3 regions of the Azotobacter armeniacus genome follow, and region 3 is predicted to be linked to each of the others. Evidence: riboswitches for the same ligand, from Rfam matches in the RefSeq annotation. Region 3 holds a riboswitch; each other region holds the start of a gene.

Region 1 (8,477 bases), on a different contig from region 3:
GCTGATCGAGATTCACGGCGAGCTGGCGCCGCTGTATTGCCAAGCCTGCGGGACGCGCAGCGAGGCCTTGGCCGAACACCTGGAGCGGCCGCTGCCGCCGCGCTGTGCGCAGTGCGGCGGGGTGCTCCGCCCGCCGGTGGTGCTGTTCGAGGAAATGCTCCCCGAGGGCGCCTGCCAGACCCTCGCCGAACAGCTCGCCCGAGGCTTCGATGCGGTGCTGGCGGTGGGCACCACGGCGAGCTTTCCCTATATCGTCGAGCCGGTCCTGTGCACCTGGCAGACCGGCGGCTTCACCGCGGAAATCAATCCGCAACGGACCGATCTCAGCGACATCGTGGATATCCATCTGCCTGGGCGGGCATCGCAGGTTCTGCCGGCTCTGGTGGGCCGCCTTTCCCGCGGCTGACTGCGCCGTTCCCATCGCCGCCTCCGCCTGGCCGGATACACGGAGGCAGGTCGGGGCGACGGCGAAAACGCGGTCGTGATCGCAAGAAGGTTTGCGACTCGTTGTCGCAGGAAAAGCCCACGCCGGCCGCACCACAATGCCCCTGCGAAGACTCCGTAGGGATCCGGAGCCATGCTGGATCCCCCGGAAACCCTGGGTTCCATGGGGTTTTCGAGTGCCGCCTGGCAATGTCTGGAATGCGACATTGCCTGCGCGGCGAGCGCCTGGAAACGCCTCTTTTGTCACAATTCGCACAAGGGGGATTTGTAACTCACTCTCATCACAGGCATATTCGCCCGCCATTAGACCTTTAGATAAGCTTTTGCCCATGCTGAGTCGTCTCGCCACCCTCGTGCCCCTGGCCCTCGCCATCTTCCTGACCGGCTGTGCAGGGCAGGCACCGCAGCAGGATATGTCCGTCCCGCAGCGAGTATTCCTGATCCAGGAGCCCAGCCACGAGGATCTGGCGGCGCCGAACGACGGCTACCGTCTCCCGGCCCTGGCCGACGACATCCTGGTGCGCGGTTTCGGTCTGCTCGGCACGCCCTACCGCTACGGTGGCAGCTCGGAGGCCACCGGCTTCGACTGCAGCGGCTTCATCGGCTACCTGTTCCGCGAAGAGGCGGGCATCAAGCTGCCGCGTTCGACCCGCGAGATGATCTCCCTCGATGCCCCCCGCGTGGCCCGCAGTGAGCTGGCCCCCGGCGACCTGATCTTCTTCAACAACCGCGGCCGCGGTCGGGTCAACCATGTTGGTGTCTACATCGGCAACGGCCGTTTCCTCCATTCGGCCAGCCGCCGCAGCGGTGGCGTGCGGGTGGACAGCCTGAACGATGGCTACTGGAGTGCCAGCTACCTGCAGGCCAAGCGTGCCTTGGTGCTGGCGCTCCACAACGACGTGCAGCCGGAGCAATCTACATCGGCCAAGCGTTCCCTGGTGCTGGCATCCCACAACGATTGAGTAACTGTCTTTCGGCTTCGACAAGGCCCGATTCCGGCAACGTGATCGGGCCTTTTCATTGGGGCCAGGCGCGGCTGCTTGCGCGAGGTGCCTCGTGCCGGCAGAGTAAGGTCGATCCGACAACCGGACTGTCGCCCATGCCCGCTCAGGCCCGCCTAGCCCTGGTCCTTGTCGCCGCGCTGCTCGCGGCCTGTTCCTCTCGTTCTCCCACGCCCGATACCCCGCCCGACGGCGGCCGCCCTTCGCCGGCGGCGGAGGACGTGCTGGTCCGTGCCCTTGGACTGGTCGGCACGCCCTATCGCTGGGGCGGCAACACCCCGGATTCCGGTTTCGACTGCAGCGGGTTGATCGGCTATGTCTACCGCGAGGCGGCGGGCATCCGCCTGCCGCGCTCGACCCGCAAGATGATCGCCATGGGCGCGCCCAGCGTGCGTCCCGAGGCCTTGCACAGCGGCGACCTGGTGTTCTTCGCCACCGACGGCGGCCGCCGGGCCAGCCATGCCGGCATCTATGTGGGCGAGGGGCGTTTCGTGCATGCGCCTTCCCGTGGAGGTACGGTGCGCCTGGACAGGCTGGCCGATGGCTACTGGCACAGCCGCTATCTGGGGGCCAGGCGCGTGCTTCGCGCCGTGCCCGTGGCGCGTCAGCCCTGACCGATCGGATTAACAGAGCAGGCCGTTAGGCCAGCCCGGCGAGCCAGTCGCGCAGCACCTGCTGCCCGCAGCGGCGCAGCTCTTCCCCCGCGTCCTTTGCCTGTCGGCGGATCTCCACCGGATCCACCTTGGCGGCAGAGAGTTCTGCCGCATGGCCGATCAGCCACTGTTCGATCCGGGCGGGATCGGCTTCAAGATGAAACTGCAGGCCCAGTACGGTATTGCCGAGCATGAACGCCTGGTTCGGGCAGATGTCGGTTCGGGCGAGGCGGGTGGCGCCCGGCGGCAGTTCGAACATGTCGCCATGCCAGTGCAGCACGGTGCCGTTGTCGCCCAGATGGCCGATACAGCTCGCGGTGCCCTCCGCCGTCAGCCGGAGGCTGGCGAAGCCGATTTCCTTGACGCCCATCGGCGCGACCTTGGCCCCCAGGGCGCGGGCGATCAACTGGGCGCCCAGGCAGATGCCGAGCAGGGGCTTGCCGCAGCGCAGTCGCCTGGCAAGCAGCTCCAGCTCCGCCAGCAGGAAGGGGTAGGTGGCCTCGTCGTAGGCACCGATGGGCGCGCCGAGGACCACCAGCAGCTCGGGTGACTCGACATCCAGCGCGGCCAGTTCACTGGTGGACATGATCCCGGGGTCGACATAACGGATGTGATAGCCGGCCTCCTCGAGCACGGGTGCGAAGACGCCGAGATCCTCGAAGGCGACGTGGCGGATGGCGATGACGGTTTTCATTCCTGTACCGGTTCCAGGTTGTGGGTGTAGGAAGGCACCCTATGCCAAGGGCCCGATGGCTGTCGAGATGGCCGGGCTTCACGACGATTCCCAGGCTGGCCCGCGAAGGCACAGTCACCCGCCACCCCTTCCACTCCAGGAGCTTCTACATGCACGACACCATCCCTGATCTCGCTCGCCGCCTGCGCAACTGCAGCCGGTTGGCGATCTTCACCGGCGCCGGGGTGGCCGCCGAGGGTGGCATTCCGACTTCGGCCGCGGATCTGCCGTTTCTGGCCAAGCGCCGCGGCGCCTTCGTGGTCGAGATCAACCCGCAGCCGACCCCGCTCAGCCGGCACGCCGACCTCTGCCTGCACGGCCCGGCCGGCAGCATCCTGCCGTCGCTGCTGGCCGCTCTGGGGGGCTGAGCGCCTGCACCGGCATCATGAGTGGATCTCATGACGCCGGGCAATTCGTCTCATTGTGCCCGGCCGGCGTTTCCACTACCCTGCGCGCCTCGCTTCAGGTGCCCTTCGCACGAAGGGTGAAACAGGGAAGCCGGTGCGTTCCGCGATGATCCGCGGCACAAGGCCGGCGCTGCCCCCGCAACGGTAGACGAGTCGCGAAACCGCCGTAAGGCCACTGTGTCCCGCATGGGCATGGGAAGGCGTGGTTTCGGAAGCTGCAGCATCACGCCGCACTTCGCTCGTGAGCCCGGAGACCGGCCTGTCGCGATCCATGGCGGCGTGGAGGGCGCTGCGGGCTGGCGGGCCTTCCCGGTTCGCTGTCTGTTCGAGTTCTCCGCCTGCTTTCGCAGCCTTCAGGCCGTGCGGGTGGCGCGGCGGAGAACCCATCTTGATTCGCAAGCCCAGTTTCGGGCCGGCGGCGTTCGCGCTGCTGTGCCTCTTTTCCCTTTCCCCGGCCCAGGCGGCCGACGACTCCCTCGCCCTCGACGCGACGGTGGTGACCGTCGCACGCAACGCCCAGACCCTGCGCGACAGCCTCGCCGCGGTGAGCCTGATCGAGCGCGACGACATCGAGCGCAGCCAGGCGCAGTCGGTGCCGGAGCTGCTCAAGCGGGTGCCGGGGGTGTCCATCGCCAACAACGGCGGGCCGGGCAAGAACACCTCCGTTTACCTGCGTGGCACCGAGTCCGACCATGTGCTGGTGCTGATCGACGGCGTGCGCGTCGGCTCGGTGACCACCGGCACCGCCGCCTGGCAGGATTTGCCGGTGGAGATGATCGAGCGCATCGAGGTGGTGCGCGGACCGCGCTCCAGCCTGTACGGCTCGGAGGCCATCGGCGGGGTGATCCAGATCTTCACCCGCAAGGGGGGCGATGGCGCGCCCAAACCCTTCTTCTCCGCCGGCTACGGTACCCACGACACCTACACCGGTAGCGGCGGGGTTTCCGGCGGCAACGCGCACGGCTGGTACAGTCTCGCCCTGAGCAGCGAGGACACCGATGGCATCAGCGCGAAGAGCCCCGGGACCAGCGGCTACGAGAACGACGCCGACGGCTACCGCAACCACTCCGCCGCGCTGCGCGCCGGCTGGCGCTTCGACAACGGCCTGGAGCTGGAGGGCACCTTTCTGCGCGCCAAGTCGCACAACGACTACGACCAGGTGAACCGCCGTGGCACCGCCGGTTTCTCCGCCAATGCCGACGGCGAGCAGAGCGTGGTCAGCGGCCGCGCCCGCTTCAGCCCGCTGGCGTTCTGGCAGGTCAGCCTGCAGGCCGGACGAAACGAGGACAAGTCCGACACCTACCAGGACGGCGGCTTCTACTCGCGCTTCGACAGCCGCCGCGACAGCGCCAGCTGGCAGAACGACCTGACCCTGGCCGAAGGCCACATCCTCACCCTGGGCGTCGACTACCAGCGCGAGGAGGTCAACGGCACCACCGACTACGACGAGGACTCCCGGGAAAACAACGGCGCCTTCATCCAGTACCTTGGCGAATACGGCCGCCACGACTGGCAAGTCTCCCTGCGCCGCGACAACAACGAGCAGTTCGGCCAGCACGAGACCGGCAACATCGCCTACGGCTACGCCCTGAGCGACGCCCTGCGCGTCACCCTCAGCTACGGCAGCGCTTTCAAGGCGCCGACCTTCAACGAGCTGTACTATCCCTTCTACGGCATCGCCGACCTCGAGGAGGAAACCTCTCACAGCTTCGAGGTTGGTCTGTCCGGCGTGCACGGCTGGGGCCACTGGTCGCTGAACGCCTACCGCACCAAGGTGGACGACCTGATCGTCTACGATTCTTCCATCGAAGGGCCGGCGAACATCGACGAGGCGCGCATCCGCGGCCTCGAGCTGGAGGTTGGCAGCCGCTCGTTTGGCTGGGACTGGAGCGCCAACTACAGTCTGCTGGAGCCGGAGAACAGCGGCTCGGGCGCCAACGACGGCAACGAGCTGCCGCGTCGCGCCTCGCAGATGTTCAACCTGGAGCTGGATCGGCGCCTCGGCGATTTCGCCGTCGGTGCCACGCTGCATGCCGAGGGCCGGCGCTACGACGACGTGGCCAACGACAACGAGCTGTCCGGCTACGCCACTTTGGACCTGCGCGGCGAATACCGCCTCACCCCCGAGTGGCGTCTGCAGGCGCGCGTCGCCAACCTGCTGAACGCCGATTATGAAACCGCCCTGGGCTACAACCAGCCGGGGCAGGCGGTGTACCTTACCGTCCGCTATCAGGCGTTGTAGAGCGCCGCCGGCCGGCGGGTCGGAACCATCCACAAGGAGAATGCGCATGCTCAACCTGTCCCCCCGTAGCCAGCTGGCCGTCGGCGTGGCGCTGGCCCTGCTGATGGCCATGACCCGTGGCCAGCACTTCGCCACCCTCAACCTGCCGAGCGCCTCCTGGGCGGTGTTCTTTCTCGCCGGCGTCCTGCTGCGCCCACGCTGGGTGTTTCCGGCGCTGTTCCTCGAAGCCTCGCTGCTCGACTTCGTCGCCATCGGCTGGATGGGCGTGAGCGACTGGTGCATGTCGCCGGCCTACTGGCTGCTGATCCCGGCCTATGGCTCGCTGTGGCTGGGCGGGCGGTTCTTCGCCGCGCTGCAGCGCGACAGTCTGGACAGGCTGGATAGCCTGGCCGTGCTCGGCCTGGCGGTGGTCTTCAGCGCCTTCGTCTGCTACCTGTTCTCCGGCGGCGGCTTCTACTTCTTCTCCGGCCGCTATCCGGAGCCGGTATTCGCCGACTTCGTGCAGCGCGTGCTGACCTACTACCCGCGTTACCTGGGCAACCTGGCCCTCTACGTGGGCCTCGCGGCAGTGCTTTACGCGGGCTTCGATGCCCGCCTGAAGTCGCTGCGGGCGCCGGAGCGCCGCTGATGAGCGAATCGCCGGAACGGGCCGCCCGCCACAAGACGCGCATGCAGCGCAAGAAGGCGGTGGTCGACGACAGGATCGCCCAGGCCACGGACGAGCACGGCCTGCTGCTGGTGCACACCGGCAATGGCAAGGGCAAGAGCAGCGCCGCCTTCGGCATGGCCGCCCGCGCGCTGGGCCACGGCATGCGGGTCGGCGTGGTGCAGTTCATCAAGGGCGCCGCCACGACCGGCGAGGAGGCCTTCTTCCGGCGCTTTCCCGATCAGGTGCGCTATTACGTGATGGGCGAGGGCTTCACCTGGGAAACCCAGGACCGCCAGCGCGACATCGTCAAGGCCTGCGAGGCCTGGGTGCTGGCCCGCGAGCTGCTCAGCGATCCCTCGATCGGCCTGGTGCTGCTCGACGAGTTGAACATCGCCCTGAAGTACGGCTACCTGGAGCTGGAGCCGCTGCTCGCCGACATCCAGGCGCGGCCGCTGCACCAGCATGTGGTGGTGACCGGCCGGGGCGCCCCGCCCGGGCTGATCGAGGCAGCGGACACCGTGACCGAGATGGGCCTGGTCAAGCACGCCTTCCAGGCCGGCGTGAAGGCGCAGAAGGGGATCGAGTTCTGATGCGGCGAATGGATGTACGTGGCTCTTGTAGGGTGGGTAACCGCGCAGCGTTACTCACCGCTGGCGCGGTGGTGGAAAACGCTGCGCGGTTTTCCACCCTACGCTCGCAGCTTCCCCGCGTCGGCGTTGTAGGAGTGAATTCATTCGCGATAACCGGGCCACTCGAAGCAATTCGGTCGCCCATCCATGCGCACCTATCCTTGTGTGCCTGGAGGCTCCGATGAGCGAGCGCCACTGCCCGGCCCTGCTGATCGCCGCCCCGGCTTCCGGGCAGGGCAAGACCACCGTCACCGCCGCGCTGGCCCGCCATCACGTCAGACGGGGCCGGCGCGTGCGGGTGTTCAAGTGCGGGCCGGACTTTCTCGACCCGATGATCCTCGCCCGCGCCTGCAGCGCGCCGGTGTACCAGCTCGACCTGTGGATGGTCGGCGAGGCCGAGTCGCGGCGCCTGCTCTGGGAGGCGGCAGGGGAGGCCGACCTGATCCTGGTCGAGGGGGTGATGGGCCTGTTCGACGGCGCGCCGTCCGCCGCCGACCTGGCGCGGCGCTTCGGCGTGCCGGTGCTGGCGGTAGTCGACGCCGCGGCCATGGCGCAGACCTTCGCCGCCATCGCCCACGGCCTGGCCAGCTTCCAGGCCGACCTGCCGTTCGCCGGGGTGCTGGCCAACCGGGTTGGCAGCGCCCGCCACGGCGATATCCTCCGCGACAGCCTGCCGGCGCACCTGCCCTGGTACGGCGCGCTGCCGCGCAGCGCCGAAATCGAGCTGCCGAGCCGCCACCTGGGGCTGGTCCAGGCCGAAGAGCTGGCCGATCTCGACGCCCGCCTGGACGCCGCCGCCGAGGCCCTGGCCGCCAGCGCCGGCACCGACTTGCCGCCGCCCATGGCCTTCGTCGCGCCCGCACAGCAGGCGCCCGAGCCGCTGCTGGCCGGGGTGCGCATCGGCGTGGCGCGGGACGCCGCCTTCGCCTTTCTCTACCAGGCCAATCTGGACCTGCTGCAGCGGCTCGGCGCCGAGCTGGCGTTCTTCTCGCCCCTCGACGATGCCTGTCTGCCGGCGGTCGACAGCCTTTACCTGCCGGGCGGCTATCCCGAGCTGCATCTGGACCGACTGGCCGGCAACCGAGGGATGCGCGAGGCGATCCGCGCCCACTATGGCGCCGGCAAGCCGATCCTCGCCGAGTGCGGCGGTATGCTCTACCTGCTCGATGCCCTGACCGATCTGGACGGTCGGCGCGAAGCGCTGCTCGGCCTGCTGCCCGGCGAGGCGTGGATGCAGCCGAAGCTGGCCGCCCTGGCGATGCAGGAGGTCGAGCTGGACGGTGGGCGCCTGCGCGGGCACAGCTACCACCATTCCACCCTGGCCTGCGCGCTCACGCCCGTCGCCCACGGCGAATGCCCCAACTACCGGCGCACCGCCGAGGCGGTCTACCGCCGGGGCCGGCTGACCGCCAGCTACATCCATTTCTACCTGCCCTCGGCGCCGCGTGCGGCGGCCGCGCTGCTGCGGCCCTGAGGCGCGGGCGAACCGACAGGACTTGCGATGAACCCACACGCCTTCAGCGAACAGGAGCGCGCCGCGGTCTACCGCGCCATCGCCGAGCGCCGCGACATGCGCCACTTCAGCGGCGGCACGGTGGCGCCGGAACTGCTGGCGCGCCTGCTCAACGCCGCGCACCAGGCGCCCAGCGTCGGCCTGATGCAGCCCTGGCGCTTCATCCGCATCAGCGATTCCGCGTTGCGCCAGCGCATCAAGGATCT
Region 2 (6,345 bases), on a different contig from region 3:
CAGGATTTCACCCGGGTCACCAAGGCCATCCAGGACGGCGAGTTCTTCGAGAATCCGGCCATCTGCGCCGCCGTCGACCGGGCAGCCGCCGCCGGCAAGGCGGTGCATATCCTCGGCCTGCTCTCCGAGGGCGGCGTGCACAGCCACCAGGACCACCTCGCCGCCATGGCCGAGCTGGCCGTGCGCCGAGGTGCGGAGAAGATCTACCTGCACGCCTTCCTCGACGGCCGCGACACACCGCCCAAAAGCGCCCAGAGCCCCATCCTGACGCTCGACGCCTGCTTCGCCCGCCTCGGCAAGGGCCGCACCGCCAGCCTGATCGGCCGCTACTTCGCCCTGGACCGCGACAACCGCTGGGATCGCATCCAGGCCGCCTACCAGCTGATCGTCGACGGCACCGCCGAATTCGCCGCCGAGAGCGCCCTGGCCGGCCTCGAGGCCGCCTATGCCCGCGGCGAGAGCGACGAGTTCGTCAAGGCCACCAGCATCGGCGAGCCGGTCAAGGTGGAAGATGGCGATGCCGTGGTGTTCATGAACTTCCGCGCCGACCGCGCCCGCGAGCTGACCCGCGCCTTCGTCGAGCCGGACTTCGACGGCTTCGCCCGCGCCCGCGTGCCACAGGCCGGCTTCGTCACCCTCACCCAGTACGCGGCGAGCATCCCGGCGCCCTGCGCCTTCGCCCCGGAAGCACTGACCAACGTGCTCGGCGAATACCTGGCCAACAACGGCAAGACCCAGTTGCGCATCGCCGAGACCGAGAAGTATGCCCACGTCACCTTCTTCCTCTCCGGCGGCCGCGAGGAACCCTTCACGGGCGAGGAACGCATCCTCATCCCCTCGCCACAGGTCGCCACCTACGACCTCAAACCGGAGATGAGCGCGCCCGAGGTCACCGACCGCCTCGTCGAGGCGATCGAGAGCCAGCGCTTCGATGTGATCGTCGCCAACTACGCCAACGGCGACATGGTCGGCCACACCGGGGTGTTCGAAGCGGCGGTCCAGGCGGTGGAGTGCCTGGACGCCTGCCTCGGACGCGTCGTCACGGCGCTGGAGAAGGTCGGCGGCGAGGCGCTGATCACCGCCGACCACGGCAACGTCGAGCAGATGGAGGACGAGACGACCGGCCAGGCGCACACCGCGCACACCTGCGAGCCGGTGCCCTTCATCTATGTCGGCCAGCGCCCGCTGCGCATCCGCGACGGCGGCGTGCTGGCCGACGTGGCACCGACGATGCTGAAGCTGCTCGGCCTGCCGCAGCCCAAGGAAATGACCGGCCAGCCGCTGGTCGAGCAGGCCTGAAGCAGCACCTGGCCGGAAGTGCTACAGCTTCATGGAGAACCGGATGGTATGTCCGGGTCCATGCCATCCAGGACGGGAGCGGCCTCGACCGCATCCCCGTCCGTGCATGCGGTGCCGCTGCCGATCCAGGCAGCGCCCACTGCACGACCCGATCACAACAAAACAACAAGTCTTCAAAGGCGAATCACCCAGATGACAAAAACAACATCGCAGCGTGCTGCTGCAGTCTGCATGCTTGCAGCCCTCCCCTTCACCGGCATGGCGGCGGAACAGACCTATCCGCTGTGGGTCGGCAGCTATACGGCCGGTCCCAGCGAGGGCATCCACGTACACAGCTTCGACAGCCAGACCGGGACCATCTCCAGCGAACCGCTGCAGGTGGTGAAAACGGAAAACCCCTCCTGGCTAGCGTTCTCGCCCGATCGCCAATATCTGTTCGCGGTCAATGAAAACGGTCCTGGTCAGCGCGACATCATCGGTCGCGTCACTTCGTTCCGCGTCGACCAGGCCAAGGGCACCCTGGAGAAAATCAACGACGTGAAATCGCTCGGCACCGAACCGGCACACCTCAGCGTCAGCACCGACGGCACGCACCTGTTCGTCTCCAACTATTCGGTGGAGGCCGATCCGGGCGGCACCCTGGTGGTGATCCCGGTGGACCGCGAAGGCCGGCTCCAGCCGGTCAGCCAGGTCAAGACCCATCGCGCCAGCCAGGCCCATCCCGAACGCCAACAATCGCCCCACGTGCATTCGGCGGTCGAATCGCCGGACGGGCGCTACGTGTTCGCCCAGGACCTCGGTGCCGACAAGATCTACATCTATCGCTACGATCCGGCGGCTCACCCGGAGCATCCGCTCAGCGCCAACAAAGAGCAGCCCTTCGTCGAGCTGCCCGAGGGCTCGGGGCCCCGTCATCTGGTGTTCGGCCCGACCGGAAAGCAGGCCTACGTGACCCTGGAGATGCAGGGGACGATCGTTGTCTTCGACTATGCCGATGGCAAGCTCACGCCCAAGCAGACCATCCCGCTGGCCGCCGAGGACTTCAAAGGCCAGAACAAGGCCGCCGCCCTGCACGTCTCGCCGGACGGCCGCTTCCTGTACGCGACCAACCGCGGCACCGCCAATCAGTTGGTGGTCTTCCAGATCGATCCGAACGACGGGCGACTCGCTGTCGTTTCACATCACCCGGTGGAGGGCGAAGAGCCGCGCGAATTTACCTTCGATCCGACCGGCCGCTTCATTCTCGTCGCCAACCAGAACAGCAATGCGATCGTCGTCATGGAACGCGATCCAGCCACCGGCAAGGCGGGAAAAATCACCCAGACCCTGCCCTTCCATTCGCCTTCCGATGTGAAGTTCACTACCAGTCCCTGAGTCGTCGCGGCCAGCTTGACTGACAGGCTGGCCACCGCTCCACTCACCCAAGACCTGTGAAACCGTGGGCCAGCAAACGAGCAACAGACAGACGCAAGCCGCCACAAGCCAAGTCATCACATGACAAAGCTCATAGCGACCAGCCGCCCCTCCGCACTTACCTGCAGCAAACGACAATCGCGCGAAATCTGCCGCCGATCGTCCGATGTGAATGCTACCGGCCCCGAGCGGACAGCCCTTTTGCACAATAACCGGGCGCCACCCACTCACTATCTTCAGCCCCCCGCGCGGCGTTGACAAAGCCTGCGGGAGCAGTCGACAATTTCGTCTTATCATACGACGACACATGACAATCCCAAAAATAATAACAATCAGAGTGGATCTCAGCCATGCCCCATCCTGCATCAAGCCCCGCCCTCGATCGTCTCCTGCTCACCGGCGCGGCCGGCGTCCTGGGGACGGTCCTGCGGGAAAGCCTGCGTCCCTACGCCCACATCCTCCGCCTGTCCGATATCGCTCCCATGGCATGGCTGCCGGACACCGGCTCGGCGCGCTCTATCGCTTCGTCGGCGGAGCCGGTGGCGCAGCGCTGGAACCCTGGCAGGGCGATCTCATCGTCCCAACGGCCTGGACTTCAGCCCCGACGAGCGGACGATGTACCTGTCCGACTCGCCCCCTCGGTGCAGGCCATCTGGGCCTTCGACTACGACGAAGACGATGGTGCCCCGCACAACCGCCGGCTGTTCGTCGACATACAGCGCCATCCTGGCCGTCCCGACGGTGGACGCAGAGCGGAGTGATCGACGGCGCCGAGAACAACCCGCCGACCATGTTCTCCCACAACCACCACAAGGCGGCCTCCTACTACAGGCTGACCGGCCACCTGATCGTTCCCGAGCTGCTGGTGATGTCCAGGCGCACCTGGAGTGCCAACGCTGGATGCGCGCGGCGAAGGCATCGAGCTGCGCCGGCAGCGGCGCGGCGACGCCGAAGCGGATGCCCGACAGCGAATCGCTCTGGCGCTCGTGCCAGACCGCCAGCACCATGGCCTGACCGCTGCCCTGCAGCTCGGGCATGGCCAGTTGGTAGTGCACCTTGTCGCGCGCCAGGCCATCGCCGGACAGCTGCCAGCCGGTTTCGTTGCGGTCCTCCAGGCGCAGCCCCTTGAACACCGGCACGTTCAGCTGCTCGAACAGCCCGGTGACCTCCTCGCGGCCCGGACGCGCCTGCACAGCCGGGACCTTCACATCCGGGTTATGGCGGGCCGCCAGCCAGGCCAGCAGAGCGGCGATGTTGTCGAGGAAGCTGTCCGCCGGCGCGACCTGGCCGAGCAGCGGTCCCAGGCGCTCCACCTCGGCACTGAACAGGCCGACGCCGAGCAGCGCCCGCCCCCTCGCCCAACCAGGCGCGCAGTGCCAGCTCGTCGAGCCCGGCGAGCTGCTTCGGAGTGCGCGCGCTGACCTGCCAATACGGATGGTGCTGCTGGAACTGCGCGACGGCGCTGGCGAATTCGGCCGCGCTGTAGCGTGAAACGATGGCGTTGAGTTGCGCCGCCGAGGCTCCGGGGACGAGCAGCCCGAGCAGCAGGCCCAAGCCAAAGCGGCGGAGGAAAAGAGAAGACATGCCCAGTCCCGGGTCGAAAGGCGGCGGGCACGCGAAACGGACGCAGCGCCGGCGGCAAGGCGCAGAACGACCAGGGCTGGCGACCGCACGGCCGCCCACCGCGGCCTGCTTCGGGAGAGCGGGCTGGTGTCGGGCTCGACCGTGAAACGGTCCTACCGTTGCGGGGACAGCGTCAGCTTGGACTGACTTCCTTCCCATTTACCCCAGATCCTGATCCGGGCACCGCACTCTCCATGTTGCCGGCCAAGGGCCGGCAGGGGCGCACCTTACGCGGCGGGTGACGGCGAGCAAGCGCAATGCCTCAAGGGGGGCAAGGAGCTGCCGGCCGGACACTGGCAAGCCGCCAGAGCCCTTGCGGATCGACCCGAGCCAATCTTGGCGCGGCCAGTCCGCTGGCGGTTTTCTGACGCCCCTGCCGCGGATTATTGGCCGTCGTGCCAGTCCCTGCCTAATCTGACTTTGCTTGGGCGCATTGCCTTGACAGGCAGCCGGCAGATTCCGAAGTGTCACCCGGAGACCGATCCGGTAGAGCCAGCCAAGGGTGGGACAACCATGAGCCGAGAATTCATGTTTAACGCTGGGTCCGGCTATCTTTCGCGGGACTCCAGCCTGCACCGCCTGACGGTCGAGCTGCTGCAGCAGGCCGATATCCGCATCGGCGGCAACCGGCCCTGGGACATGCAGCTCAAGGCCGGCGGCGTGCCCGAGCGGGTCTTCGCCCAGGGCAATCTGGGTTTGGGCGAGGCCTACATGGAGGGCGCCTGGGAAGCGGAACGACTGGATGAATTCTTCTTTCGCCTGTTGCACACCGGCATCGACCAGCAGGTGAAGCCGACACGGCTGATCTTCCATGCGCTCCGCTCACGCCTGCTCAACCTGCAGAACCACCGGCGTGCCTGGAAGGTCGGCGAGGCCCATTATGATCTCGGCAACGACTTCTACGAGGCCATGCTCGACCCGCGCATGACTTACACCTGCGGCTACTGGCGAAACGCCGACAGTCTGGCCGAGGCCCAGGAGGCCAAGCTGGAGCTGATCTGCCGCAAGCTCGGCCTGGAGCACGGCATGCGGGTGCTGGACATCGGCTGCGGCTGGGGCAGCTTCATGGGCTATGCCGCGGAGCGGCATGGCGTGCATTGCGTCGGCGTGACGGTTTCCCGGGAGCAGCAGGCCTGGGCCAGGGAGCGCTACGCCGACCTGCCCGTGGAGTTCCGCCTGCAGGACTACCGCGAGATCCAGGGACGCTTCGACCGCATCGTCAGCGTCGGCATGTTCGAACATGTCGGCCACAAGAACCACCGCCGCTTCTTCGAGGTCGCCGCCCGCTGTCTGGCCGACGACGGCCTGTTTCTCCTGCATACCATCGGCAAAAACCAGCGCCACTCGACCCCGGACCCCTGGATTGATCGCTACATATTCCCCAATGGCGACCTGCCGTCCCTCGGACAGATCGGCGATGCGCTGGATCGCCTGCTGATCCTTGAGGATCAGCACAGTTTCGGCGCGGATTATGACCGGACCCTGATGGCCTGGCATGCCAACTTCGAGGCAGCCTGGCCGCGCTTCGCCGCCGAGCTGGGGGAAAGATTCCGGCGCATGTGGCGCTACTACCTGCTGTCCTGCGCCGGCGCCTTCCGCGCCCGGAACATCCAGCTCTGGCAGTACGTGCTGTCGAAGAATGGCGTGCCCGGCGGCTACCGGCGTCCGCTCCTGTGAAGCAGAGTCATGGAGGCCCCATGGGCGACGACCACGACGACAAGCCCCTAACGCTCCGGCAGATGCTGCACAGCGTGCTGGCCGCCGCCCTCGGCGTACAGAGCGGCAAGAACCGGGCACGGGACTTCGCCCGGGGCAAACCCAGCCATTTCATCCTGCTGGGCGTGGGCTTCACCGTGCTGCTCGTGCTACTCCTGTTTGGCATGGTTAAGCTGGTGCTGCACCTGGCCCAGCCCTGAGCGCAGGGCAATCGCATGAAGGCTACCCAAGTCCGAGAAGTACAGCGCGATAGGTATCGGAGGTGGATGCAACCAGGCGGCGGGTCTTGATGCC
Region 3 (8,477 bases):
GGCACGGGCGCGGACCACGCGGTTGAGCTCCTGCTTCAGGGTGCGGATGCGCGGGATGTCCGGCTGGCTGTTGTCACCGTGGTAGCTGGCGATGCGCTCCCCGCGCAGGGTTTCTACGGCGGCCAGCATGCCGCCCTGGAACTGGTAGTAGTCGTTGGAGTCCAGCAGGTCATGCTCGCGGTTGTCCTGGTTGTGCAACACCGCCTGCAAGCGCTCCAGGCGTTCGGCGAAGCGCTCGCGGGCCGGTGCGCCCTCGCTGCCGGCGCCGTAGGCGTAGCCGCCCCAGTTCAGGTACACCTCGGCCAGGTCGGCGCGACGCTCCCAGGCACGCTCCTCGATGGCGTTCTGGATGCCCGCGCCATAGGCGCCAGGCTTGGCGCCGAAGATCCTCCAGCCGGCCTGGCGACGGGCCTCGGCCTCGCTCATGCCGCTGTCCTGCAGGTTCAGCATTTCCTGCCAGACCCGTGCCGACAGAGGATTCCAGGCTTCCTCCTCGTCCAACTCGGCCACCGCCTGCACGGCGTCGTCGAACAGACGGATCAGGTTGGCGAAGGCATCGCGAAAGAAACCGGATACCCGCAGGGTGACGTCCACCCGAGGCCTGCCCAACTGCTCCAGGGAGAGCACCTCGAAGCGCTCGACGCGCTGGCTGCCGGGCTGCCAGACTGGACGCACGCCAAGCAGCGCCAGGGCCTGGGCGATATCGTCGCCGCCAGTGCGCATGGTCGCCGTGCCCCATACCGAGAGGCCAAGCTGACGCAGGTGGTCGCCGTGGTCCTGGAGATGCCGCTCCAGCAGGCGGTCGGCCGATTGCACGCCGATGCGCCAGGCGGTGGGCGTGGGCAGGTTGCGCACATCCACCGTGAAGAAGTTGCGGCCGGTGGGCAGCACATCGAGACGACCACGGCTGGGCGCGCCGCTCGGGCCGGCCGGCACGAAGCGGCCTTCCAGCGCGGCGAGCAGGCCGGCTATTTCCGCCGGTCCGCAGCCGTCCAGCAATGGCGCCAGATGCTCGCGCAGGCCATTCAGGATGGGTTCGGCCTCGCCCGTCACCTCGATCGCTTCCCCGCTCAGGCAGGATTCGACCAACCGCAGGGCGAAGCGCTCCAGCCGTTCGCGGGTATCGCCCGCCGTGCGCCAGGGGTCGCTGCCACAGGCCAGCAGTTCGGCCGGACGCGCGCCCTTCCAGGGTTCGGCCATGTCGCAGTCCAGCGGATCGAAGCCCAGCGCCAGGCCCCGTGCCAGGGCGCGCAGCAGGCTGGCATTCGCGCCCAGTCCGTCGCCACGGGGAATGCGCAGCAGGGCCAGCAGTGTGTCGCGGCGCAGCGTGCCGCCCGGCGACTGGCCGAACACATGCAGACCGTCGCGGATCTGCGACTCCTTCAGGTCGCAGAGATAGGCGTCCAGCTGCGGCAGCCAGCTGTCCGGGTCGTCGTTGAGTTGCAGGCCGAGTTCGCTGTCGAGCCGGGTCGCGCGCACCAAGGCGAGGATCTCGCCACGCAGCTCGATGGCGCGGCGCACGTCCAACTGGCTGGCGTCGTAGTACTCGTCGGCCAGGCGCTCCAGGTCGCGCAGCGGCCCGTAGCTTTCGGCGCGGGTCAGCGGTGGCATCAGGTGGTCGATGATCACCGCCTGGGTGCGACGCTTGGCTTGGGCACCCTCGCCGGGGTCGTTGACGATGAAGGGGTAGATGTTCGGCAGCGGACCGAGCAGCGCAGTGGGCCAGCAGGATGGCGACAGGCCCACGCTCTTGCCCGGCAGCCATTCCAGGTTGCCGTGCTTGCCGACATGGATGACGGCGTCGGCCGCATAGACCCGCCGCAGCCAGAAGTAGAACGCCAGGTAGCCATGGGGTGGCACCAGGTCCGGATCGTGGTATACGGCGCTGGGGTCGACGCCATAGCCGCGCGCCGGCTGGATGCCGACGAAGGTCAGCCCGAAGCGCAGCCCGGCGACCATCATCCGCCCGGCGCGGAACATCGGGTCCTGTTCGGGCGCGCCCCAGCGCTCCAGCACGGCCGTGCGATTGGCCTCGGACAGCTCGGCGAAACAGCGCCAGTAATCGTCCAGCGCCAAGCTCTGGGCGCAGGGGCGCAGATCCAGGGTGTCGAGATCGTTGGTCACGCCGCCGAGCAACTGGTGGATCAGCGCCGTACCGCTCTCCGGTAGGTTCTCGATCGGATAACCCTGCCGCTGCAAGGCTTGCAGGATGTGCAGCGCCGCCGCCGGAGTGTCCAGCCCGACGCCGTTGCCGATGCGGCCGTCGCGGGTCGGATAGTTGGCCAGCACCAGAGCGATGCGCTTGCCGCCATTCGGCTTGCGGGCCAGCTCGCACCAGCGGCGCGCCAGTTCGGCGACGAAATCCATCCCGGGCAAATGCGGGCGATAGCAGACCACATCGCTCTGGCTGCGCTCGTTGCGCCAGGCCAGGCCCTTGAAGCTGATCGGCCGAGTGATCAGCCGCCCGTCCAGTTCCGGCAGCGCGATATGCATGGCCAGATCGCGTGATCCGAGGCCTTGGGCGCTGCCCTGCCACTGCTCTTCGCTGTCCAGTGCGCAGAGTGCCTGGAACACTGGCACATCGCGGCGGAACGGCCGGAGACTGGGCGCCTCTGGGTTGGATTGGGCGAAGCCGGTGGTGTTGAGGATGACCGCCGTCCCGCTCTCGTCCAGCCAGTGTTCGACCTGCGCCAGACAGGCCGATTCCTTCAGGCTGGCCACGGCGATCGGCAGCGGGTTCAGCCCCTGGGCCTGCAGGCGCTCGCAGAAGACGTCGACGAAGGCGGTGTTCGCTGCCTGAATATGGGTGCGGTAGAACAGCAGCGCCGCCACCGGCCGCCCCGGTTGCCACCAGGCCTGCCACTGCGCCAGCGTGGCCTCGCCCTGCGTCGGGTGATAGAGCACGGTACGCGGCAGAGCCCTGGGCTCGCCCCAGCGGTAGTCGCGGTCCAGCCAGCGACTGGCGATGCAGTGGAACAGCTGCAGCGCATTGTCGCGGCCGCCTTGGCGCAGGTACTGCCAGAGCCGTTCGCTGTCCTCGGCGGAGACGTTGCCCAGGCCGCTCAGCTCCGGGTCGGGGCTATCGTCGCCGGGCACCAGGATCAGCCGGGCGCCGTTTTCGGCCAGCTCGACCAGGCGCTCGATCCCGTAGCGCCAGTAGCTCACGCCGCCGTGCACCGAGATCAGGATCACCCGGGCGTGGCGCAGCACCTGCTCGACGTAGAAATCCACCGAGGCATGGTTGGGCAGCTGCGCCGGACTGGCCAGGCGCAGGCTGGGATAGTCGTCCGGCAACGTGCGGGCCACCTCGGCAAGCAGCGACAGGTGCGAGTCGCCGGTGCAGAGGATCACCAGCTCGGCGGGCGTCTGCTCGAGGTCGGCGATGCTGTCGGCCGGCAGCTGGACGCCGGGCTGGGCGCGGAGCAGGTGCATCAGTCAGCACCTGCCCGTTCGTAGGAACGAGCTTGCTCGCGAAGCTTTTAGTGCTCTGTTGTTCGCGAGCAAGCTCGCTCCTACAGGGTGGGTTCTCATCCTCACATCAGCGCCGCCTGAAGCTCGCCAATGATTGCGGCCCTGTCCAGCTGCTGGCCGATCATCACCAGCCGTGTAGCCCGCGCCTCGCCGGGCTGCCAGGCACGATCGAAATGCCTGTCGAAGCGCTGCCCCACGCCTTGCACCACCAGCCGCATCGGCTTGCCGGGAATGGCGGCGAAGCCCTTGATCCGCAGTATCCCATACCGCGCCACCGTATTCCTCAGCGCGGCGAGCAGACGCTCCTCCGCCACTTCCGGCAGGGAAAGGTCGAAAGAGTCGAATTCGTCGTGATCGTGATCCTCGTCTTCCAGGTCATGATGGGTCTGGCGGCCGTCGATGTGCAGCTCGGTCTCGCTGCTCAGTCCCAGCAGCACGTTCAAGGGCAGCTCGCCGCCATGGGCCTCGATCACCTTGACTGCTGGCGGCAGTTCCTCGGCGATCTCGGCGCGTACCCTTTCCAGCGCGGCGGCATCGAGCAGGTCGGCCTTGTTCAGCACCACCAGATCGGCACTGGCCAGCTGGTCGGCGAACAGCTCGTGCAGCGGCGACTCGTGATCCAGGTTCGGGTCCTGCCGGCGCTGCGCGTCCACCTGCTCGGGGAAGGCGGCGAAGGTGTCGGCCGCCACGGCCGGGCTGTCGACCACGGTGATCACCGCGTCCACGGTGCAGGCATTGCGGATTTCCGGCCAGTTGAAGGCCTGCACCAGCGGCTTGGGCAGGGCCAGACCGCTGGTCTCGATCAGGATGTGGTCGAAGTCGCCGCGACGAGCCACCAGCTCACGCATCACCGGGAAGAATTCTTCCTGCACCGTGCAGCACAGGCAGCCGTTGGCCAGTTCGAAGACACGCCCGTTGGCCTCTTCCTCGGTGCAGCCGATGGAGCATTGCCGGAGAATTTCGCCGTCGATGCCGAGTTCGCCGAACTCGTTGACGATCACAGCGATGCGCCGGCCCTCGGCATGCGCCAGCATGTGCCGCAGCAGGGTGGTCTTTCCGGCGCCGAGAAAGCCGGTGACAATAGTGACGGGAAGCTTGGCGAGCGATTTCATGGTTGGCCCTGCATGGATCGTTGCGGATCAGCGGGCAGGCGGGAACGGACAGGCGCATGGAGAAGCACCGGCCAGCACCACCGGATCACCCCGCCCAGTTGTCATGGATGTTCGAGGCAGGTCTCCTGGCTGACGGCCTGCGCAATGCGCATGTTCCTTCGCCTTCCCGCTTGGCGCAGTGGCATATCGAAGGGTTTGAAGCCGTATACAGTTGCGGGGGCAGCCACGGCTCGACCGTGTTCCCTCTTAGCTCCGCGCGATGGCGGAGAACCTCGAAACCGGAAAGGCTACGCAGAGTCCCCGGGCGGGTCAATCGCCGCAGTTGACGCTCGCGCCGGCCCGTGCTCAGCTAGAAAGACAGTTTCAGGTGTCTCGCGCGCCGAGCGCGAGGTGAAACGGGAAGCCGGTTCGAGTCCGGCGCTGCCCCCGCAACGGTAAGTGTACGAGGGGTCGATGTAGCCACTGTGCCCTAGGTTCGCCGAAGATCAGTTGCGCAAGATCTCGCGGACCGGGACGCATGGGAAGGCCGACCCGACCGCCCCCATGACGGACGTCACGAGCCCGGAGACCGGCCTGAAGCCCTGTTGGCAACCCGCGGTGGGCGGGCGCACACCGGAATCCAGGCGCTTCAGTGGCCCGGACTCATGTCGCGCACTCCTTCCGCCTCACTCACAGTCACGGAAGGTCATACCATGTCCGCTACCGCTACCGCTACCGCTACCGCTACCGCTACCGCTACCGCTACCGCTACCGCTACCGCTACCGCTACCCTATCCTCTTCCGCCTCGGCGGCGCTCCCCCTGTCGAAACGTATTACCCTCGCCGTAGGCAGCTTCCTGCTCGGTGCGGTGCTGATCTTCTTTGCCGGCTTTTCGCCCGTCGAGGCCCTGCACAACGCCGCTCACGACACCCGCCACAGCGCCGCCTTCCCCTGCCACTGAGAGCCCCATGATCAAGCGCATCGCACGAACCGCAGGGTTCGCCGGGCTGCTCGCCGCCCTCCTGCTGACCCTGCTGCAGAGCCTCTGGGTGACGCCCCTGATCCTTGAGGCGGAAACCTACGAAAGCGGCGGGCCCGCCATCGTCGAGCGCAGCCATGCCGCGGGGCACGGCTATAATCACGGCCATGCGGACGGGCACGTCCATGAAGGCTGGGCGCCCGAGAATGGCTGGCAGCGGACCCTGGCCACGGGGCTGAGCAATCTCGTCGTGGCGGTTGGCTTCGCCCTCATGCTGGCCGGCCTGTTCACCCTCCGCGCACCGGGGAAAACCTGGAATGGGCTGCTATGGGGGCTCGGCGGCTTCGCCACCTTCAGCCTGGCGCCTTCGCTCGGCCTGCCGCCGGAGCTGCCGGGTACCGAGGCGGCCGATCTGCTACTGCGCCAGTACTGGTGGATCGGCACCGCCGTAGCCACCCCCATCGGCCTGGCCCTCATCGCCTTCGCACGATCCTGGAGTCTGCGCATCGCCGGTGCCGTGCTGCTGGCGATTCCGCATCTGATTGGCGCACCGCAACCGGAAGTGCATACGAGTCTGGCCCCCGAGGCACTGGCCAACCAGTTCATCCTCGCCTCGCTGGCAACCAACGCGCTGTTCTGGGCCGCACTGGGGCTCTCGGCAGCCTGGCTGTTCGGTCGCGACAGCCGCAATGCCTGAGCCCGGTAAGGCGGCATGGGTGCATGTCGCCGGCCTCGGCTGTCGCCGGGGCTGCACCCTGGAATCACTGCTGGTGCTGCTGCATGCGGCATTGGACGAAGCCGGCCTGCGGCCCGGCGATCTCGCCGGGCTGGCCAGCAGCATGCACAAGCGCGACGAGCCCGGGCTGCTGTGCCTGGCCGACCATCTGCGCCTGCCGCTGGCCTTTTTATCCGCCGAACGCCTGAGCGCTTACCACGACCGCCTGACCCGGAAATCGCCGCTGGCCCTCAGCATCACCGGCAGCTCCGGCGTCGCGGAAGCCAGCGCCCTGGCCCAGGCTGAAACCCTGGGGGCCGGTCCAGCCCGCCTGCTACTGCCCAAGCGCAGCAGCGCCGTGGCCAGCCTCGCGCTGGCCACGGCGCCCCCTCATACCCTTCTGGAGCATCCATGACCGTCTATTTCATCGGCGCCGGCCCTGGCGATCCGGAGCTGATCACCGTCAAGGGCCAGCGCCTGCTGCGGGCTTGCCCGGTCATCCTGTACGCCGGGTCGCTGGTGCCCGAGGCGGTGCTCGAAGGCCATTGTGCGGAGCGCGTGATCAACACCGCCGAGCTGCATCTGGAACAGATCATCGCGCTGATCCGCGAAGCCCATGCCAAGGGGCAGGACGTGGCCCGCGTGCATTCCGGCGACCCCTCGCTGTACGGCGCCATCGGCGAGCAGATCCGCCACCTGCGCGCGCTGGGCATTCCCTTCGAGATTATCCCCGGGGTAACTGCCACCGCTGCCTGTGCCGCCCTGCTGGAAGCCGAGCTGACCCTGCCGGGCGTGTCGCAGACGGTGATTCTGACGCGCTACGCTAGCAGCTCGGAAATGCCCGAGGGCGAAGCCCTTGAGGACCTGGCACGGCATCGCGCAACCCTTGCCATCCACTTGGCGGTGAAACACTTGGAACGCATTGTCGAAGCGCTTCTACCCCACTACGGCAGCGACTGCCCCATCGCCGTGGTCCATCGTGCCAGTTGGCCCGACCAGGACCAGGTCAGCGGTACCCTGGCGGATATCCTCGATAAAACCCGCAGCAAGAACTTCCGCCGGACCGCCCTGATCCTCGTCGGCCAGGCGCTGGCGGCCGAGCGCTTCGCCGACTCGACGCTCTACCACAAGGACACCCTGCACCTGTTCAGGCCGCACGACGCTTGAGGGTACTGTCACGTTGTTGGCAGGTTGACAGAGATGCGGCGACAATCCCGGGCATGAAACGAGCCACCGTACCTGCCAGCGACGCCATTGTGTTGCAGGATTGCTCGTTTCATGCCCGGCATTTTCGCCCCAACGCAGCTTGCTAACCAGCAATGTGACAGTACCTACCTACTCTCCCGACGCCTTTTTCCAGTCGTCGAACAGCTGCAGCAACGACGGGTCCGTCACGGTGCTGTCAGCGGCCCGGATCAGGCACCGCCCCAGCTCTCGAGCGCTCGATGGGTGGATATACAACTCATGGACTCTCTCCTGGCTGCACAACCGGATCACCACCGCCCCGTCCTTGCACAGAACCTGTGCTATTTCGACTTCTACCTCGAAATTGTTCATGGGTTACGCCTCCGGCAACTCGTCGCAAGCCGCCTTAAGGACAGCATGTACGGTTTGAACACTTGCCATGTTGCTTTACCCCTCAGTTGATGCTGCCATCCATGGCAGCGGTTCAATGCACAGTTTCCTTTGGGGATTGCCCAAGAAGTTCGACCAGCTTGTCCCCAACGCGCAGGAGCTGTTCCAGATCCAACGCCGCGTCGATCAACCGGCCATATAGGCGAACCAGCTCGATTCGCTCCAGTGTTTCAGAGTCCAGCGCTTCCAGCCTGTAGCAAGCCATCTCGCCCAGGAACACATTCACTTCCCGCTGAAGGCATCGCTTCAGCTCGGCTGCTTGCCTGTTCATGCTTCAACTTCCTCCACTCTTTCAGTACACCCAGCTCGTCGGCTCCGATATGGGAAAGAATGCGCTTATGCGCAGATATGCCAAATAGATAAATACGCAGAGGCGACAAATGGATTTTCTGAATCGGTTTGCCATGGACCCAGCATGGCTGGATCTGTCGCAATAAGGCCGTCTGGTAAGCTGAGCGTTCGAAACGGAACCGGCCGAGACGCCGATGACCCGGCTCAACCCAGCGATAGCCTGCGTGCTCAAGCAATACATTATCCGCTCGAGGTCATGCTCACCTGTGTACGCTGGTACGTCGCCTACCCACG

The links. A riboswitch is a leader RNA that binds a small molecule or an ion and turns the genes downstream of it on or off. The one in region 3 is predicted to bind cobalamin.
Region 1: linked by a shared signal. The riboswitch ahead of btuB (TonB-dependent receptor family protein) and the one ahead of cobW (cobalamin biosynthesis protein CobW) in region 3 are both predicted to bind cobalamin.
Region 2: linked by a shared signal. The riboswitch ahead of ACYVD0_RS12380 (cobaltochelatase subunit CobN) and the one ahead of cobW (cobalamin biosynthesis protein CobW) in region 3 are both predicted to bind cobalamin.

Annotation. Positions count from the first base shown of each region.
Region 1 is NZ_BAAGYK010000082.1:52,326-60,802, reverse strand. Features, by position in the region: gene ACYVD0_RS12715 (NAD-dependent deacylase) at 1-406, shown strand, start outside; gene ACYVD0_RS12710 (C40 family peptidase) at 774-1,406, shown strand; gene ACYVD0_RS12705 (C40 family peptidase) at 1,544-2,059, shown strand; gene ACYVD0_RS12700 (type 1 glutamine amidotransferase) at 2,085-2,792, opposite strand; gene ACYVD0_RS12695 (hypothetical protein) at 2,834-3,199, shown strand; cobalamin riboswitch at 3,279-3,515, shown strand; gene btuB (TonB-dependent receptor family protein) at 3,627-5,480, shown strand; gene ACYVD0_RS12685 (hypothetical protein) at 5,527-6,108, shown strand; gene cobO (cob(I)yrinic acid a,c-diamide adenosyltransferase) at 6,108-6,719, shown strand; gene ACYVD0_RS12675 (hydrogenobyrinic/cobyrinic acid a,c-diamide synthase) at 6,940-8,232, shown strand; gene bluB (nitroreductase family protein) at 8,260-8,477, shown strand, end outside.
Region 2 is NZ_BAAGYK010000080.1:659-7,003, forward strand. Features, by position in the region: gene gpmI (2,3-bisphosphoglycerate-independent phosphoglycerate mutase) at 1-1,299, shown strand, start outside; gene ACYVD0_RS12360 (lactonase family protein) at 1,531-2,673, shown strand; partial or broken gene ACYVD0_RS12365 (NAD-dependent epimerase/dehydratase family protein) at 3,063-3,200, shown strand; partial or broken gene ACYVD0_RS12370 (SMP-30/gluconolactonase/LRE family protein) at 3,200-3,455, shown strand; partial or broken gene ACYVD0_RS12375 (TRAP transporter substrate-binding protein) at 3,461-3,601, shown strand; partial or broken gene ACYVD0_RS12380 (cobaltochelatase subunit CobN) at 3,660-4,385, opposite strand; cobalamin riboswitch at 4,402-4,538, opposite strand; gene cfa (cyclopropane-fatty-acyl-phospholipid synthase) at 4,849-6,012, shown strand; gene ACYVD0_RS12390 (DUF2970 domain-containing protein) at 6,033-6,251, shown strand.
Region 3 is NZ_BAAGYK010000014.1:32,482-40,958, reverse strand. Features, by position in the region: gene cobN (cobaltochelatase subunit CobN) at 1-3,432, opposite strand, end outside; gene cobW (cobalamin biosynthesis protein CobW) at 3,534-4,583, opposite strand; cobalamin riboswitch at 4,682-4,873, opposite strand; cobalamin riboswitch at 4,932-5,174, shown strand; gene ACYVD0_RS03535 (CbtB domain-containing protein) at 5,384-5,524, shown strand; gene ACYVD0_RS03530 (CbtA family protein) at 5,532-6,239, shown strand; gene ACYVD0_RS03525 (cobalamin biosynthesis protein) at 6,232-6,672, shown strand; gene cobM (cobalt-precorrin-4/precorrin-4 C(11)-methyltransferase) at 6,669-7,424, shown strand; gene ACYVD0_RS03515 (hypothetical protein) at 7,593-7,814, opposite strand; gene ACYVD0_RS03510 (hypothetical protein) at 7,927-8,163, opposite strand.